3 regions of the Aquipuribacter hungaricus genome follow, and region 3 is predicted to be linked to each of the others. Evidence: riboswitches for the same ligand, from Rfam matches in the RefSeq annotation. Region 3 holds a riboswitch; each other region holds the start of a gene.
The links. A riboswitch is a leader RNA that binds a small molecule or an ion and turns the genes downstream of it on or off. The one in region 3 is predicted to bind S-adenosylmethionine.

Region 1 (4,660 bases), on a different contig from region 3:
GGACCCGAGGGGCACCGGCGCGCCAGGCGCCCGCTCAGGCGCCGCAGCGGGCCCGGCGCACCTCGTCGTCGTGGGCGCTGCCCCCGAGCACCTGCGACAGCACGCCGGCCACGGCCGCGGTCTCCACGAGGAACCCGTCGTGGCCGTACCGGGAGGGCACGGTGACCAGCCGCGCGCCGGGGACGTGCGCCGCGACGTGCTCCTGCTGCTCCAGCGGGTACAGCCGGTCCGAGCTGATCCCCACGACGGTCGTGGCCGCGGTGACCCGTGCCAGGGCCGCCTCCGTGCCGCCGCGGCCCCGGCCGACGTCGTGGCTGTTCATGGCCCGGGTGAGGGTGACGTAGGAGGCGGCGTCGAAGCGGCGCGCGAGCTTGCCCGCCTGGTGGTCGAGGTAGGACTCCACCGCGTAGCGCCCGCCGGTGCCCGGGTCCTCCCCCGGCTGCGGGTCGCGGCCGAACCGGCTGTCCATCTCCTCGCGCGAGCGGTAGGTCACGTGGGCGATGCGCCGGGCGACGCCGAGGCCCTCGACCGGGCCCTCGCCGCCCGCGGCGTGGTAGTCCCCGCCCAGCCAGGCGGGGTCGGAGGTGATGGCGGCCAGCTGCGGGGCGCACCACGCGATCTGGTCGCCGGAGGCGGCGGCGGTGCTGGCGAGCACGACGAGCGAGGCGACGCGCTCGGGCGAGGTGACGCCCCACTCCAGCGCGCGCATCCCGCCCATGGACCCGCCCACGACCAGCGCCCAGCGACGGATGCCGAGCGCGTCGGCCAGCAGCGCCTCCGCCGCGACCTGGTCCCGGACGGTGACCGCGGGGAACCGGCTCCCCCAGGCCCGGCCGTCGGGGTCCGGGCTGCCGGGGCCGGTGGTCCCCTGGCAGCCGCCGAGCACGTTGGGTGCGACGACGAACCAGCGCGAGGTGTCCACGGCGAGGCCGTCGCCGACGACCCCTCCCCACCACCCGGGCGAGGGGTGCCCGGGGCCGACCGGGCCGACGACGTGGGAGTCGCCGGTGAGGGCGTGCAGGACGAGGACGGCGTTCTCCACGGTGCCGTCGGGCCCGGTGCGCGGGGTGCCCCACGACTCGTAGGCCACGCGCACCCCGGGGATCGTCGGCCCGTGCTCGGTGCGCACGTCGCCGACGTCGACGAACGTCCGTCCGCCGACCGGGTCCCCGTCCTGCCACGCCCGCACGCTCAGGCTCCCTTCGCCGCCCGGAAGCCCGCCTCGAGGTCGGCGAGGATGTCGTCGATGTGCTCCAGGCCGACCGAGAGCCGCACGAGCCCCGGGGTGACGCCGCTGGCGGCCTGCTCGGCCTCGCTGAGCTGGCTGTGCGTCGTCGAGGCGGGGTGGATGACGAGGCTGCGCACGTCGCCGATGTTCGCGACGTGGCTGTGCAGCTCGAGGCCCTCGACGAACCGCCGGCCCGCCTCCAGGCCGCCGGCGATCTCGAAGGCGAGCACCGACCCGGAGCCGCGCGGCGTGTACTTGGCCGCCCGCTCGTGCCACGGGCTGCTCGGCAGGCTGGCGTAGGCGACGCGCTCCACGTCCTCGCGCGCCTCCAGCCACGAGGCCACGGCGTGGGCGTTGGAGACGTGCCGCTCCATCCGCAGGCTCAGCGTCTCGATCCCCTGGGCGATGAGGAAGGCGTTGAACGGGCTCACGGCGGCGCCGAGGTCGCGCAGCAGCTGCACCCGGGCCTTGAGGACGTAGGCGAGGTTGGCGCCCAGGGGGCTGCCGACGCCGAGGTCGCGGGCGTACACCAGGCCGTTGTAGCTCGGGTCCGGGGTGTTGAACCCGGGGAACTTCTCCGGCTGGGCGGCGTAGTCGAACCGGCCGCCGTCGACGATGGCCCCGGCGACGACGGTGCCGTGCCCGCCCAGGAACTTGGTCGCCGAGTGCACGACGACGTCGGCGCCGTGCTCCAGGGGCCGCAGCAGGAACGGGGTCGCCACGGTGTTGTCGACGATGAGCGGCACGCCGGCCTCGTGGGCCACCGAGGACACGCCCTCGATGTCGAGGACGTCCTGGTAGGGGTTGGAGATCGTCTCCCCGTAGAACGCCTTCGTCTCCGGGCGCACCGCGGCGCGCCAGCTGTCCAGGTCGTCCGGGTCCTCGACGAACGACACCGAGATGCCGAGCTTGGGCAGCGAGTAGTGCAGGAGGTTGTACGTCCCGCCGTACAGCCGGGGGCTGGCCACGACGTGGTCGCCGGCCTCGGCGACGTTGAGGATGGCGAGGGTCTCCGCGGCCTGGCCGCTGGAGACCAGGAGCGCGGCGGCGCCGCCCTCGAGGCTGGCGATGCGCTGCTCGACCGCGTCCTGGGTCGGGTTCATGATCCGGGTGTAGATGTTGCCGAACTCCTTGAGCGCGAACAGGTTCTCCGCGTGCTCGGTGGAGCTGAAGGCGTAGGACGTCGTGGCGTAGATCGGCAGGGCGCGGGCGCCCGTGCTGGGGTCCGGCTGCTGGCCGGCGTGGATCTGGCGGGTCTCGAAGGACCAGGCGTCGTTCACGGTGGAGACCTCCCGGGGTCGGGTCGAGGTCGGGCAGCGAGGGGGGACCTGGGGTCCGGTGCCGCGGCCGGGGGCGCAGGGCGCGCCGGCCGGGTGCGGGCAGCGGGGGCCGGCGGCGCCGTGGGCGCGGTCGGCAGGGGCTGCACCGGGTCGGCCCGTGGGCCGTCGTGCACGCGTCAGCCGCGACAGCCGGTCATGTAGACCTCCCGTGGTCACCGGGGCCCGGACGGGCCCGCGCTTGCCGGCACCGGGCGGTGACGGCCAGGTCCTCACCCGGGGCACCCCACCGCGGAGGAGGGTTGCCGACCAGCGAGCCGGGGCTTGTCGCTGGTACTCATGACCTGCGCGGAGACTACGTCACGCCCACGACGGGCCGCCAGGCGTCCGCACGCCGAGACCCGCCCGGCGCGCCCCCCGGGCCACGGTGGGCGGCCGCCGGCGCCGGTCGTGCCCTAGAGCGTGAGCGCCGGGGTGACGACGGTCCGGCCCTGGTCGACGTCCAGCACCAGCTGCAGGTGCCCCGGCCGGACGAGGGGCACGGCGAAGCGGCCGGTGCTGTCGCTCTGCAGCTCGCTGGTGCCGTCGGCGGTGCGGACCTGCACCCGCCGGCGCCCGCCGGGGGCGACCCAGGCGTCGACCCGGGACCCGCCCTCGACGTCGCTGAGGGCGAGCATGACGGTGAGGGAGTCGCTGCCGAAGGTCACGGTGCGGACCTGGTCGCCGCGGCTGCCCACCGCCTCGTTCTGCTCGGCGGTCAGCCGCATGAGCTCCAGCTCGAGGTCGAGGTCCGACGACGTCAGCTCCTCGACCTGCAGCGCGAAGGCGACCCGGTCGGCCAGACCGGCGGGCACCGGGTCGGCCGCCTCCCACATCGCCCGCAGCTGCTCCGGGCCCGGCCCGGTGCTGCCCTGGTCCTGCTCCGGGGCGCTGCTCACGTGACCCACCGCCCCTCGTCGCCCAGGTCCTCGCGGAGCTTCTTCAGGCACCGGCCCCGCGTCGGGCCGATGCTGCCCAGGGGCATCCCCAGGTCGACCGACAGGGTCGCGTAGTCCGGCCGGTCGGAGAACGCGACGACGCGCAGCAGCCGCTGGCACCGCTCGGACAGCCGGCCGACCGCCTCCCACAGCCGTCTGGCGCTCTCCTGCTCCACCACGACCGCGGCCGGCCCGGGTGCGGGGTCCGGGCTCGCGGCCAGCACGGGGCCGGGGTCGTCGACGGAGGTGAGGGCGGACGCCGCGGTGCGGGCCGCGTCGCGGCGCACGGTGACCAGCAGCCACGCCATCACGGCCTGCGGGTCCCGCACCTGGTCGCGACGGCGTGCCAGCGCCAGCCAGGCGTTCTGCACGACGTCCTCGGCCGTGGCCCGGTCCAGGCGGTAGGCCCGGGCGGTGTGCCAGAGCGTGGGGGTGAGCAGGGAGACCAGCTCGGAGCTCGCCGTGGCGTCGCCCTCGGTCCAGCGCCGGAACAGCCGGGCCGCGGCGTCCGCGGTGCGGTGCCGGGTCGGGTCCGGTTCCTCGGCGGCCCGACCCGCCGCGCCGGACGGGTCGGTGGTGCCCGCCGCGCCGGTCGTGCCCTGTCCCTCGGACGGACCCGGCGCCTCGGACGGGCCCGGCGGCGGGACCGGCGGCGGGACGAGCCGTCCCGGCCCGGCCTGCTCCGGCGGCAGCGTCACCTCGTGGCCCGTCCGCACGGACAGGCCCAGGCCTGCGTCCGCGGTGGGGGCTGTGCCCTCGCTGACCATGGTTCCTCCCGGTCCCCGGCCGCACCGGGGCGCCGGCGTGGGATGGGTCGCCGGGCGGGTGCGGGACCCCGCCGAGGCTAGCCGCTGCCCCCTCACGACCACCACCACCGGACCATGCCCCCAGGAGGCCGGCGGCGGCCGCCTGATACCCGACCGCCGGCCCGGGCCCGCAGGGAGGTCACCGGCCGGTGTCCCAGGAGGCCCCGCCGGACCTGCCGCCCACCGTCCACGGCGCGCCGAGGCCGCCGTCCAGCGCGCGGAGCACGAGCCGGGCCAGGGGCTGCGTGGGGTCCAGGGACAGCGCCCGCCCGCCGAGGACCGACGCTGCCGTCCCCTCCCCCGCCACCCACGCCAGCCAGGAGTGCCCGGCCAGGACCTCGGCGCGGTCCTCGGCGGGGACGAGCGCGGCGA
Region 2 (4,660 bases), on a different contig from region 3:
CGGCCGGGGTCGCGCGCTCGTAGCGGGAGCCGAAGAAGCCCACGGCCAGCTCCGACTGCGCGATCGGCACGGCGACCCGGACGTCGTCGGCGGTGACGGGGCTGCGCGTCGCCACGTCCCAGACGGTCTTGCCGTACTCCTGGACGAAGTACGGGTAGCCCGCGGTCGCCTCGTACATCGCGTCCAGGGCGTCGGGGGTGAACTCGGCGTCCTCCTCCTTGGCCGGGGCGGTGAGCGCGCGGTCGGCGGCCTCGCGGTCGAGCCGGTCGATCCGGGCGTAGCGGAACAGCCGCTCGCTGTAGGACTTGCTCGCCGACAGCACCGCCGGGAGGTGGGGCAGCCCCGCCCCGACGACGACGAACGGCAGCCCAGCCTGGCTGATCTCGTGGGCGGCGGCGCACAGCGCCGACACGTCCTCCGCCGACAGGTCCTGCATCTCGTCGAGGAACACCGCGACGCCCTTGCCGCAGTCGCCGGCGAGGCCCCCGATGTCCACGAGCAGCTCGACGAGGTCGATCTCCATGTCGCCGGAGTCCGCGCGCCCGGCGACCACGGGCACGTCGATGCCCGGCTGCCACCGGTCGCGCACCTTGGTGTCGGCCTGGTTGTGACGCAGCGCGAAGGACTTGAGGACACCGAGGACGTGCTCGGTCTCGCTGGCCGGGGCGCTCAGCTCCCGCACGGCCAGGTGCAGGGCCGCCGACAGCGGGCGGCGCAGGGACTGGTCCGGGCGCGCCTCTACCTTGCCCGTCCCCCAGCCCCGCCGGACCGCCTGCGAGCGCAGGGTGTTGAGCAGCACGGTCTTGCCCACGCCCCGCAGGCCGGTGAGGACGATGCTCCGCTCCGGCCGGCCGCGCCCGACCCTGGTGAGCATGACCTCGAAGGCCTCGAGCTCGCCGTCGCGGCCGGCGAGCTCGGGCGGGCGCTGGCCGGCGCCGGGGGCGTAGGGGTTGCGGACGGGGTCCATGCCAGGACCGTATCCGGCTGTCTAGCGTCCGCAGGAGAAGCGCGTAGACGGCACGATCGCGTGTCGGGGGCCGCATCCACCGCCGGTCGCGAGCCTCGTCTACGCCTGTCTAGCGCGTTACCGAGCGAGCCGTAGACACGAGCATCGACCAGCGGTGTCCCACTGGTGGACACGGTGCGTCAACAGCGTCCGGCGCCCTGCTACCTTCGCGCCAGCACCACCCATCCAGAGCGGCCGAGAGACCTGACTCGACGACGCCGCAGCAACCATCCCGGGCCTCCCGGGACAGGTGCTCATGTCAGGACCGATGGAGGACTGGCATGACCCTGCCCAGCGCACCCGCCCGCCGACCGCTGCCGCCCGGGAGCACCGCGCGCTGTCGCGGCTGACCCCGCCCGCACCCCCGCGCACCCGGTGACCGGACCCCTCCGGCACCGCCACCACGACGACGTGGGCTGCACCCCTGCGGGTGCCGCCGACCGTCCGCGGCGCCGTCCCGCGCGCAGCCCCGGCCCCCCGCGAACGTCCGCACCCGCGCCCCGGGCCGGGCGGCAGCCCCCGACCGCACCCCCGGCCCCGCAGCCCGCACCCCGCACCTGACCTCCCACCGCCCGCACACCCGGTCCGGCCCGCACCGGTCCAGCCCGTCCCGTCCCAGGAGGACTCCCATGAGCACCACCCCCCGCCCCTCGACCACCCGTCGCGCCGCCCTCGGTACCGGGCTGCTGGTCGGCGCCCTCGTCGTGGCCGGCTGCGGCGCCGGCGGCGAGGCCTCCTCCGCCGAGCCCGCCGCCTCCGGGTCCGCCGGCGGCGGTGCCCCTGCGGGCGACCGCGAGATCACCGTCGTGGCGACCGACACCCCGGCCTACTCCGGCCCGCTCGAGATCGCCGCCGAGACGCTCGAGGCCGACGGCTGGACCGTCGACATCACGTACGTCACCGACATCGTGCAGCCGAACAACGCGGTCTCCACCGGGGAGTTCGACTTCAACTTCTTCCAGCACGGCGCCTACCTGCAGACGTTCAACCGCGACAACGGCACCGACGTCGTCCCGCTGTTCTACGCGGTCGGCTCCCCCGCCGGCGTGTACTCCGTGACGCACGACAGCATCGAGGACCTGCCCGACGGCGCCCGGATCGCGCTGCCCGTCGACCCGGCGAACAACGGCCGCGCGCTGCACCTGCTCGCCGGGGCCGGGCTGCTCGAGCTCGCCGAGGGCGCCCAGGTGGTCTCCACGAGCCAGGAGGACATCACCGACAACCCGCGCGGCTTCGAGTTCGTCGAGGTCGACCAGCAGACGCTCACGCAGACCCTGCCCGACGTCGACGCCGGCTTCCTCTTCATCCGCCAGGCCATCGAGATGGAGCTCGACCCCAACGAGGACGCGCTGCTGTTCGAGGACGACCTGGACGCCATCCCCTACCGGATCGTCTTCGGCGGCGCCCCCGACGCGGTCGGCTCCGAGAAGACCGAGGCGCTGCGCGAGGCGTTCCAGAGCGACGAGGTGCGGGCGTTCTACACCGACTTCTACGGCGACTGGGCGCCGCTGCCCTGGGACGAGGACCCGCAGGAGCAGGTCGCCGACTGGTGGACCGAGGGGTGATCACCCTCCGCGGGGTCACGAAGACCTTCACCACCGCCGGCGGCACCACGACGGCCGTCGACGACGTCGACCTGCACGTCGAGCGCGGCGCCGTGCAGGGGATCATCGGCTTCAGCGGTGCCGGCAAGTCGACCCTGGTCCGCACCGTCAACCTGCTCGAGCGGCCCGACAGCGGCTCGGTCGTCGTCGACGGCGAGGAGCTGACGACGCTGCCGGAGCGCGAGCTGCGCGCCCGGCGGGCCAAGATCGGCATGATCTTCCAGCACTTCAACCTGCTGGAGAACCTCACCGCGGCCCAGAACGTCGAGCTCGCGCTCCGCGTCGCGGGTGCCCCCAAGGCAGGGCGCGCGGCCAAGGTGGCCCGGAGCCTCGCGGTCGTCGACCTGTCCGACAAGGCCGACGCCTACCCGTCCAAGCTGTCGGGCGGGCAGAAGCAGCGGGTGGCGATCGCCCGGGCGCTGGCCAACGAGCCGTCGGTGCTGCTGTGCGACGAGCCGACCAGCGCGGTCGACCCGCAGACGACGATCACGGTGCTGCAGTACCTCAAGGAGGTCAACGAGCGCCTGGGCATCACCATCGTCCTGGTCACCCACCAGATGAACGTCGTCAAGGCCCTGGCCGGGGACGTCGCCGTCATGGAGTCCGGCCGGGTCGTCGAGCACCTGCGCCTGGACGGCAGCCCGCTGGCCCCGCGCAGCGAGATCGCCCGCTTCCTGCTCGACGACGAGATCCGGCTCGCCCCCGTCGACCACGGCCGGACCGAGCCCGACGCCGTCGTCCCACCGCGGGCCCCGGTCTCGCTGGACCGGCTGGAGGCGGTGGTGGAGCGTGGCTGAGACCGCAGGCCTGGGCGCCGAGCTCGCCCGCGTCGTCGACGTCCTGCCCGAGATGGGCGCCGCTCTCGGCGAGACCGCCCTCATGGTCGCCATCGCCGTGCCGCTCGCGGTGCTCGTCGCCGTCCCGCTCGGGATGCTCATGTACGCCACCCGGCCCGGTGGCCTGGCACCGAGCCCGCTCGTCTACCGGGCGGTCAACACGGTCGTCAACGTCGTCCGGTCGTTCCCGTTCATCATCCTGCTCATCGCCATGATCCCCATCACCCGGCTCGTGGTCGGGACCAGCCTGGGGACGGTCGCGGTGACCGTGCCGCTGACCGTCAACGCCGCCGCCTACCTGGCCCGCTTCGTCGAGCAGAACCTGCTCCAGGTCCCGCTCGGCGTCGTCGAGGCCGCACGCTCCCTGGGCGCCGGCAAGGTCCGCACCCTGTGGAGCGTCCTGCTCGTCGAGGCCCGGCCCGCCCTGGCCGGCTCCATCACGATCATGGTCGTGAGCTTCATCTCGTACTCCGCGATCGCCGGCCTGGCCGGCGGCGGCGGCATCGGCGACTTCGCCATCCGGTACGGCTACTACCGCTACGAGACGGGGGTGATGGTCGCGACGGTCGTGGTGATCATCGTGCTCGTCCAGCTGGTGCAGGCCGCCGGGACCCTGACCGTGCGACGACTGGACAAGCGCCTGTGAGCACCCCCGACCCCGGTACCGCCCCCGCCCCCTTGCCCGGTCCCGGCGCACCCGGGCGTCCCCGGCTGCTGCTGAGCGCGTTCCTCATGGCCACGCCCGGCCACATCCTGGAGGGGCTGTGGCGCCACCCCCGCGCCCAGCAGGACCGCTACGACGAGCTGTCGCTGTGGACGGACCTGGCCCGCCAGCTCGAGGACGCCCGGTTCGACGCGATGTTCTTCGCCGACGTGGTCGGGCTCTACGGCGACCACCGGGGTGGCTGGGACACCTTCGTCCGCGAGGGCATCCAGATCCCCTCGCTCGACCCGTCGGTGATGCTGTCCGCCCTTGGCGCCGTCACCGAGCACATCGGCCTGGCGTGGACGAGCTCCGTCATCCAAGAGCACCCGTTCACGTTCGCCCGCCGCGCGGCGACGCTCGACCACCTCACCCGCGGCCGGGTCGGCTGGAACATCGTCACCTCGGCCCTGGAGAACGCTCACCGCAACTACGGCCTGCCCGGGCTCACCCCCCACGACGAGCGCTACGCCTGGGCCGAGGAGTACGTCGACGTCGTCTACAAGCTGCT
Region 3 (7,787 bases):
AGCAGCACCTCCCGGGCCCGTCGCAGGTGCACGACGACCGGGGGTGCCACGGTGGTGGTGGCCACGGGGCGGCGCTCAGCCGCTGATGGCCTGGAACGACCAGAGCGGTGACGCCCCCTTGCCCTGCAGGGCGTCCGGGGCCCCCGCGGGGAGCGTGACGGCGAAGCAGACGTCGACGGCGGGGCCGGGCGTGCCGGGCCCCCCGGCACCGAGCGTGAGGCTCGTGGTCCCCGAGCCGGTGGTCAGGGTCGTGCCCTGCGCGACGAGCGGCGTGCCGGTGGCGAACCCGCCGGCGGTGCAGTCGCCCTTCGCGACGCCGGTCCGCACGCCGTACGTGAGGGCCGAGAAGAAGGCGGGGTCACCGGTGCGCAGGGCGGCCGGGCCGAGCGTCAGCGTGGCGGCGTCGGACCCCGGCACCGTGCGCAGCTGCATGGGGGCGAAGACGGTGACGCCGGGGCTCAGCGCGCCCGCCGCGAGCGAGAAGTCCAGTTCGCCGCCGCTCTCCGCGGTCTCGCGGTCGACGAACGCTGCGGCCCCGCCGGCGCCGTCCCACAGGTTCTGCTGCACCTCGAAGATGCTGGCCGCGACAGCGTCACCGGAGCTGTTCCCGCCCCACACCCACTCGGTGTCGGTCCACGAGGCCAGCGTGGCCGCGCTCCCCACGCCGACGACCACGCCGGCGGCGAGCAGCGCCCTGGCCCGCGCCCAGCGCACCCCCGGGGTGCCGGCCGTCCGTCGGTGCGCCCGCGCACCCGTCCTGGTGTGCCGTCCCTCAGCCATGCCGTTCTCCCCCGAGCCGGTCGGCGGTGCGCTGTTCGCCCGCCGTCGCACGAGCCATCGGCACGTGGTACAAGCCGCTTGAGCGCTCTTTCGCAGGGCGTCTGCCGAAGCCCCGGGTCCGACCCGTGGCCTGTCAGCCCCGGGCGCGCACCCAGGCGCGGCCCAGCCGCGCGACCCCCTCCTGCAGCTCCGGCACGGACTTCTCGCTGAACGACAGCCGCAGGTGGCCGCGCACGGCGGTGTCGTCGTCGACGGCGAACCACTCCCCCCGCTGGACGAAGACGCCCTCGTCCTGCGCGAGGTCGAAGAGCCGCCCCGGGTCCACCGACAGGTCGACGGGGCGTGCCCAGACGAAGAACCCGCCTGCCGGCGCCGTGACCTGCAGCTGCTCGCCCAGCGTGTCCCCGAGCGCCGCGACCAGCGCCTCCGCCTTGTCCCGGTAGTGCGCCGCGGCGACGAGCAGCTGCTCGTCGTGCTCCGGCCGGTCCAGGACGCGGCGCACGACCTCCTGCAGGAAGCCGCTCGCCTGGCCGTCGAGCCGGTTGCGGAGCTTGACGTGCGCGGGCGCGAGCCCCTCCGGCACCACGTTCCAGCCGAGCCGGAGCCCGGGGCCGAGCGTCTTGGAGAAGGTGTGGACCGAGATGACCCGGTCGCTCTCCTGCGCCCCGGGCCGCTCCGGGACGGCGTCCGGCGCGAAGGCGATGTCCCGGTACGGGTCGTCGAGGAAGACCGTGAACCCGTAGGTCTCGGCCAGCTCGACCAGCCGCTGCGCGCGACCGGCCGTCAGCGTCGCGCCGGTCGGGTTGTGGAAGGTCGGCACGGTGAACAGCGCCCGGGGACGCAGCCCGTCGCGCAGCCCCTCCTCGAGCAGCTCCACGTCCAGCCCCTGGGCGTCCACCCGCACCGGCACCACGTCCAGCCCGCCCACCAGGTCGAGCACCCGGAGGAACAGCGGGAACACGGGGTCGTCCACCACGACCGTGTCCCCCGGGTCGAGCGTCCCCAGCACGGCCAGCGCGAGGCCGTGGATGCCGCCGGAGGTGACGATCACCCGGGACGCGTCGACGCCCTCGCGCGCGGCGACCACCGAGCGGAGCGACTCCAGCCCGGCGGCCGGCGCGTAGCGCAGGGTGCTCGCGAACCCCGGGTCGTCGGTGAGGTCGCGCACGGCGTCGCGGTACAGGCCCGTGGGCAGCACACCGGTGTCGGGGTTGCCGCCGCCCAGGTCGATGCTCCCCGGCCGGTGCCGGACCAGTGACGCGTCGCCGAACCCCTGGCGGTCGGGAAGCGAGGCGAGCAGGGTGCTCGCACCCGGCGCGGGCTGCAGCGTGGTGGTCATGGGGGCTCCTCGGGCGTGGGTCCTGGACGGGGCAGGTGGGGGGTCTGGGGCGGGGGCCCTGGGGCGGGGGACGTCAGTCGATGAACCGGCGGGCGAGCCGGTTGCCGCCCAGCTGGACGACCTGCACCAGCACGATCAGCACGACGATGATCACGACCATCACCGCGTAGTCGAACCGCTGGTAGCCGTAGGTCAGGGCCAGGCTGCCCAGGCCGCCGCCGCCGACGACCCCCGCGACGGCCGTCGCGTCGATGAGGGCGACGAAGATGAAGGTGAGCGACAGCAGGAGCGGTCCCAGGGCCTCGCGCGCGACGAAGCCGAACAGGATGTGCAGCGGTCGGGCCCCCACGGCCTCCGCCGCCTCGACCACGCCGGGGTCGACGGCCACGAGGTTGGTCTCCGCCACCCGCGCGATGCCCACGGACGCGGCGATGGTCAGCGGCAGGATCGCCGCAGACGGGCCGATGCTCGTGCCGATGAGGGCGCGGGTGACGGGGGTGAGCGCGATGAGCAGGACGATGAACGGGATGGGGCGCAGCACGTTGACGACGAGGTTGAGCGCCGTGTGGGCCACCCGGCTCTGCAGCAGCTGACCCTGCCGGGTGGCGTACAGGAAGATCCCCAGCAGCAGGCCGACGACGGTCGCCAGGACGAACGACACCGACACCATGAACAGGGTCTCCGCCAGGGCCTGGGCGACCTTGGGGACCACCACGTCCACGTCGATGAAGGCCGTCACCACGGGAGCACCTCCGCCCGGTCCGACAGCGCCGCGACGAACCGCTCGACGTCCGGGTCGTCGCCGTGCACGGCGAGGCCGAGCTGGCCGTAGGGCAGCCCCCCGACCCTCGCGACCCCGCCGTGCACGACCGTGAAGTCGACCTGGTTCTCCCGCGCCAGCCGGCTGATCAGCGGCCCGGACACGACCTGCTCGTCGACGACGACCGAGATGCGGCGACCGACGACCTCCCGGCCGAGCTCGGCCTTCTCCTCCTCCGTCGGCACCGCCTTGGTGAACGAGGCGACCAGGGCGAGGCTCTCCGGGTGCCGCGGCCGGGACAGCACGTCGTGCACGCCCCCGGTCTCCACGACCCGCCCCTGGCTGAGCACGGCCACCCGGTCGGCCAGCCGGCTGACGACGTCCATCTCGTGCGTCACCACGACGATCGTGATGCCGAGCTCGCGGTTGACCGCGCGGAGCAGGTCGACGATCTCGGTGGTCGTCTGCGGGTCGAGCGCGCTCGTGGCCTCGTCGGCCAGCAGGATCGAGGGCTGGTTCGCGATGGCACGCGCGATGCCGACCCGCTGCTTCTGCCCGCCGGAGAGGTGGCGCGGGCGGGCGAACGCCTTGCCCTGCAGGCCGACGAAGTCGACGAGCTCGGCCACCCGCGCGTCGGTGCGGGCCTGCGACCAGCCCGCCAGCCTGAGCGGCACCGCGATGTTGCCGTAGACGGTGCGGGACCCCCAGAGGCTGAACTGCTGGAACACCATGCCGATGGACCGGCGGACCTCCCGCAGCTCGTCGCCTCCCAGGCGCGCGACGTCGACCCCGTCCACGAGGACCCGGCCCGAGGTCGGGCGCTCCAGGCCGTTGACGGTCCTCAGCAGCGTCGACTTGCCGGCGCCCGAGCGGCCGATCAGCCCGTAGACCTCCCCCGCCCGCACCGACAGGTCGACGTCGGCCAGGGCGACGGTCGGTCCGCCGCGGCCCGGGAACTGCTTGGACACGCCCTCGAAGCGGATGCGCTCCACCATGCTCTGCGGGGTCCCGCCTCGTCCGGCCCTCAGCCCTGCTCGGTGAGCTCGGAGAGCGTCGAGCGGAGGTCCTCCACCGGCAGCTCGACGATGGTCGCCTGGCCCCGCTTCTCCTCCTCCAGGGCCTCGACGACCCGCTCGTCGCGGTAGGTCTCCTCCAGCAGCTCCCACGCCGGGTCCTCGACCCGGTCGGCGGTGGTGGCCAGGACGATGGCGTACGGGCTGGAGGAGGTCGCGGCGGAGTCCTCCAGCGCCAGCGCGTCCTCGCCGGTGATGCCGAGCGAGGGGTCGAAGTCGTCCGTGGCGATGACGACGGCGGCGACGGTCGGGTCGGAGTAGGCGGTCTGGACGGACTCGTGCGCGATGCGCACGAGCTCCAGGCCGCGGTCGTTCTCGGTGATGTCCGACTCCTGGGGGAAGACGCCGGCGTCGTCGTCGACCTCGATGAGACCGGCCGTCTCGAGGATGAAGAGCGCGCGGGAGAAGTTCGACGGGTCGTCCGGGACGGCCACGCGGGCGCCCTGGGGGACGTCGTCGACGTCCGCGAAGTCCTCGGAGAACAGCCCCCACGAGGAGATGACGGTGGAGAACAGCGGGGTGATGTCGGCGTCGTTCTCGCGGTTGAACTGGCTGAGCCAGGCGACGTGCTGGAAGGAGTTGGCGTCGACCTCGCCGTTCACCAGGGCGGTGTTCGGCAGGTACGGGTCGTCGAAGTTGACGAACTCCAGGTCCAGCCCCTTCTCGCGCCCCACCTCCACGATGGCGTCCTGGAAGTCGCTCTGCGCGGTGTCACCGATGGTCAGCGGGACCAGCTCGTCGCCCGCGCCGCCCGCGGCGGCGTCCGGCCGCTGCAGGAGCACGGTCGTGGCCACCGCGCCGACCGCGACCACGGCGGCCGCGGACAGCCCCAGCCTGCGGCGTCGACGGGCACGGGCGGAGCTCTCGCTGATCTCGGTCAGGGTGGACGGGTTCTCGGGCACGGCTGCTCACATTCAGGGGTCCGGCGCAGGGCGCGCCGTCGGGAGGACGAGGGGGTGCGGCACGCGGTCGGGTCACGCGTGCGGGGCCGACGGGCCGTCGGCGGCGGGGGACAGGGTCAGACGGAGGCGTGCGCGCGGGGCCGACAGATCGCGCTGGCCGTCCGGACCAGGTCGATGTGGCGTCGGCAGAAGGCGTCCAGCCCAGCGAGGGCGGTCACCCGGGATGTCGTGTGCACAGCAAGTCCTCAGGACCAGGGCTCGGCACGAGCCGCGTTTGCCGGACAGTCCGTCCGGCCGGGTCGTCGACCTGGGGCACCCCACCGCGGAGGAGGGTTGCCGTGCAGCGAGCCAGGCCTTGACGCTGCAGCTCTTGACCTGCGGTCGAACCTAGGGAGGCGGCGCATGAGGTGTCAACCGTCTCGGCGCCTCCTCCGCCCTCGCGGCGGCAGCGCGGTCCTCGGCGGCCCTTGTCCGTCGTCGGGGACGGTGGGCAGACTGGCCGCACCCGACGCGAGGAGGCGCCCGTGGCCGCGCACGCCGTCCGACCGCTCACGCCCGAGACCTATCCGGCGTGGCTGGCGCTGGCGCAGAAGCACAACGGGGTCTGGGGCGGCTGCTGGTGCTCGTACTTCCACGGCGACACCGGGAGCACGGTCAAGGCGGAGCACGACGGGCCGACGTTCAAGCTCCGGCTCGTCGAGGAGGGGGTCGCCCACGCGGCGCTGGTCTTCGACGGCGACACCGCGATCGCGTGGTGCGAGTACGGCAGCCCGCTCGAGCTGCCGAACATCTACCACCGCAAGCAGTACGACGCGGGCGAGAGCCGTCCGGCACCGTGGCGCATCACGTGCTTCTTCGTCGACCGCGACCACCGGCGCTCGGGCGTGGCCCGCGAGGCGCTCGACGGTGCGCTGGAGCTGATCGCGCAGGCCGGCGGCGGCGAGGTGGTCTCGTTCCCGAACGAGCTGGTGCCCGACAAGAAGACGTCGTCCTCGTTCCTCCACAACGGCACGCGCGCGATGTTCGAGAAGGCCGGGTTCACGTTCGAGCGCCACATCGGCAAGCGGAAGACCGTCATGCGGCGGACGGTGGCACCGGCGGGCTGACCCGGGCGGGTCGTCCGGGCCGCCTCAGACCCCCGTCCCCACAGGTCGGAGCGTCTCGTCGAGCTGGAACAGCTCGAGCAGCCGGCGCAGCGACCAGCAGGGGTCGAGCACGGTGAGGGTGCCGCCGAGCGCGTGCAGCTCCCCGGCGCCGGACAGCAGGGCCCGCAGGCCGGCCCCGTCGCAGAAGCCCACCCCGGCCAGCTGCAGGTCGAGCCGCCGTCCGCCCTGCCCCACCACGTCGTGCAGCGCGTGCCGCAGCCGGCCGGCGGTCGCAAGGTCCAGGTCACCCTCGACGTGGACGCTCACGCGGTCGTCCGGGCCGTAGCCGGGGCCGGCGCCCGCTCCCTCCGGACGCGGTCCGAGGACGCGCACCGAGAGGTCTCCCGGGTCGGGGTTGACGATGCTGATGAGCTCGTCGATCGACGTGCCGTCGGCCATCAGGCCCCCCTGGACGGTCGGGCCGCCGTCGGCGCACGTCGGGGCTGACGTGCCGCGAGGACCCTCCGGGATGCACTACCCGTCCGCAGCCGCCGTAACCCCGCCGGTCGTGTCGAGGGATGCCGGGCGGGCCCCGCACGCACCGCGAGCGCGGCTCCGTGGCATGCCGTGGCACCGGCACGGTGGTTGGCTCGCCCGATGCGCATCTTCTTCACCGGCGGCAGCGGCAAGGCGGGGCACCACGTGGCGCCCTACCTCGCCTCGCAGGGCCACCAGGTCACCAACGCCGACCTGACCCCGCTGGACCACCCCGACGTCACCGACCTGCACGTCGACCTCACCGACGCCGGCCAGACCTTCTCCGCGATGGCCGGCACCCCCTCGATGGCCGACCTCGAGGACCCGGACGACGGCAGGACCCGCGGCGGGTCCGCCTACGACGCCGTCGTCCACTTCGCCGCGATCCCCCGTGTCCTCGCCGCCCCCGACACCACCACCTTCGCCACCAACGTGCTCGGGCAGTTCCACGTCCTCGAGGCCGCGACCCGGCTCGGCATCCGCAAGGTGGTCTTCGCCTCCTCGTAGACGGCGTACGGCGTCTGCTTCGCCCGCGGCGAGCGGAAGCCCGTCTACGTGCCCGTCGACGAGGAGCACCCGGTGGTCCCGGAGGACTCCTACGGGATGTCCAAGGTGGCCGGCGAGGTGGTGGCGCGCTCGTTCCAGGCCCGTACCGGGACCGACGTCTACGGCCTGCGGATCAACAACGTCATCGAGCCCGACGAGTACGCGGAGATGTTCCCGGCCTTCCTGGCGGCCCCGTCGCTGCGGCGGCGCAACCTCTTCGCCTACATCGACACCCGCGACCTCGGCCAGATCACGATGCGGTGCCTGGAGACCGACGGCCTGGGCTTCGAGGTGTTCAACGTCGGCGCCGCCGACATGTCCGTGGCCGCGACGACGCAGGAGGTCCTGGACCGGTTCTACGGCGGCGTGGAGGTCCGGCGAGAGCTGGGCCGGGACGAGACCTTCTACAGCATCGACAAGGCCCGCGACCTGCTCGGCTACGAGCCGCAGCACTCGTGGCGCGACGTGCTAGCCGACCCCCGGGGCGGGGCCTGAGCGCAGCAGGCTCCTGCCGGCCCACCGTCAGACGGTCGCGGCGGTGCCGACCCACCTCCGTGGCGGCCGGCCGGCGATCTGACCGGTGAGCTCGTCGAACAGCCAGGTGCGGTAGGCCAGCACGTCCGGCGGGGTCTCGAGGGTGAGCAGGTAGCCGCCCTGGCGGCAGTAGCCGTCCACCTCCGTCTGCAGCCCCCGCAGGCGCTCGACCGCGGCCGTGATGGCGGTCGGTGCCTCGTAGACGATGTCGACCGAGTCCTCCCCCGCCGC

Region 1: it holds a riboswitch for S-adenosylmethionine, as region 3 does, so the genes downstream of both, WCS02_RS17525 (bifunctional o-acetylhomoserine/o-acetylserine sulfhydrylase) here and WCS02_RS21190 (putative leader peptide) in region 3, are expected to answer to the same signal.
Region 2: it holds a riboswitch for S-adenosylmethionine, as region 3 does, so the genes downstream of both, WCS02_RS05850 (MetQ/NlpA family ABC transporter substrate-binding protein) here and WCS02_RS21190 (putative leader peptide) in region 3, are expected to answer to the same signal.

What each region holds. Positions count from the first base shown of each region.
Region 1 is NZ_JBBEOI010000257.1:46-4,705, forward strand. It holds gene metX (homoserine O-acetyltransferase MetX) at 35-1,189, opposite strand; gene WCS02_RS17525 (bifunctional o-acetylhomoserine/o-acetylserine sulfhydrylase) at 1,192-2,508, opposite strand; SAM riboswitch class IV at 2,738-2,850, opposite strand; gene WCS02_RS17530 (hypothetical protein) at 2,961-3,443, opposite strand; gene WCS02_RS17535 (RNA polymerase sigma factor) at 3,440-4,249, opposite strand; partial or broken gene WCS02_RS17540 (DUF4192 family protein) at 4,428-4,660, opposite strand, start outside.
Region 2 is NZ_JBBEOI010000026.1:17,770-22,429, reverse strand. It holds gene WCS02_RS05855 (ATP-binding protein) at 1-967, opposite strand, end outside; SAM riboswitch class I at 1,186-1,281, shown strand; gene WCS02_RS05850 (MetQ/NlpA family ABC transporter substrate-binding protein) at 1,636-2,571, shown strand; gene WCS02_RS05845 (methionine ABC transporter ATP-binding protein) at 2,568-3,407, shown strand; gene WCS02_RS05840 (methionine ABC transporter permease) at 3,400-4,092, shown strand; gene WCS02_RS05835 (LLM class flavin-dependent oxidoreductase) at 4,089-4,660, shown strand, end outside.
Region 3 is NZ_JBBEOI010000145.1:1,038-8,824, reverse strand. It holds gene WCS02_RS13925 (signal peptidase I) at 1-65, opposite strand, end outside; gene WCS02_RS13920 (SipW-dependent-type signal peptide-containing protein) at 76-780, opposite strand; gene WCS02_RS13915 (aminotransferase-like domain-containing protein) at 914-2,119, opposite strand; gene WCS02_RS13910 (methionine ABC transporter permease) at 2,193-2,861, opposite strand; gene WCS02_RS13905 (methionine ABC transporter ATP-binding protein) at 2,855-3,874, opposite strand; gene WCS02_RS13900 (MetQ/NlpA family ABC transporter substrate-binding protein) at 3,904-4,854, opposite strand; gene WCS02_RS21190 (putative leader peptide) at 4,971-5,072, opposite strand; SAM riboswitch class IV at 5,120-5,230, opposite strand; gene WCS02_RS13895 (GNAT family N-acetyltransferase) at 5,379-5,960, shown strand; gene WCS02_RS13890 (STAS domain-containing protein) at 5,985-6,398, opposite strand; partial or broken gene WCS02_RS13885 (NAD-dependent epimerase/dehydratase family protein) at 6,597-7,517, shown strand; gene WCS02_RS13880 (hypothetical protein) at 7,545-7,787, opposite strand, start outside.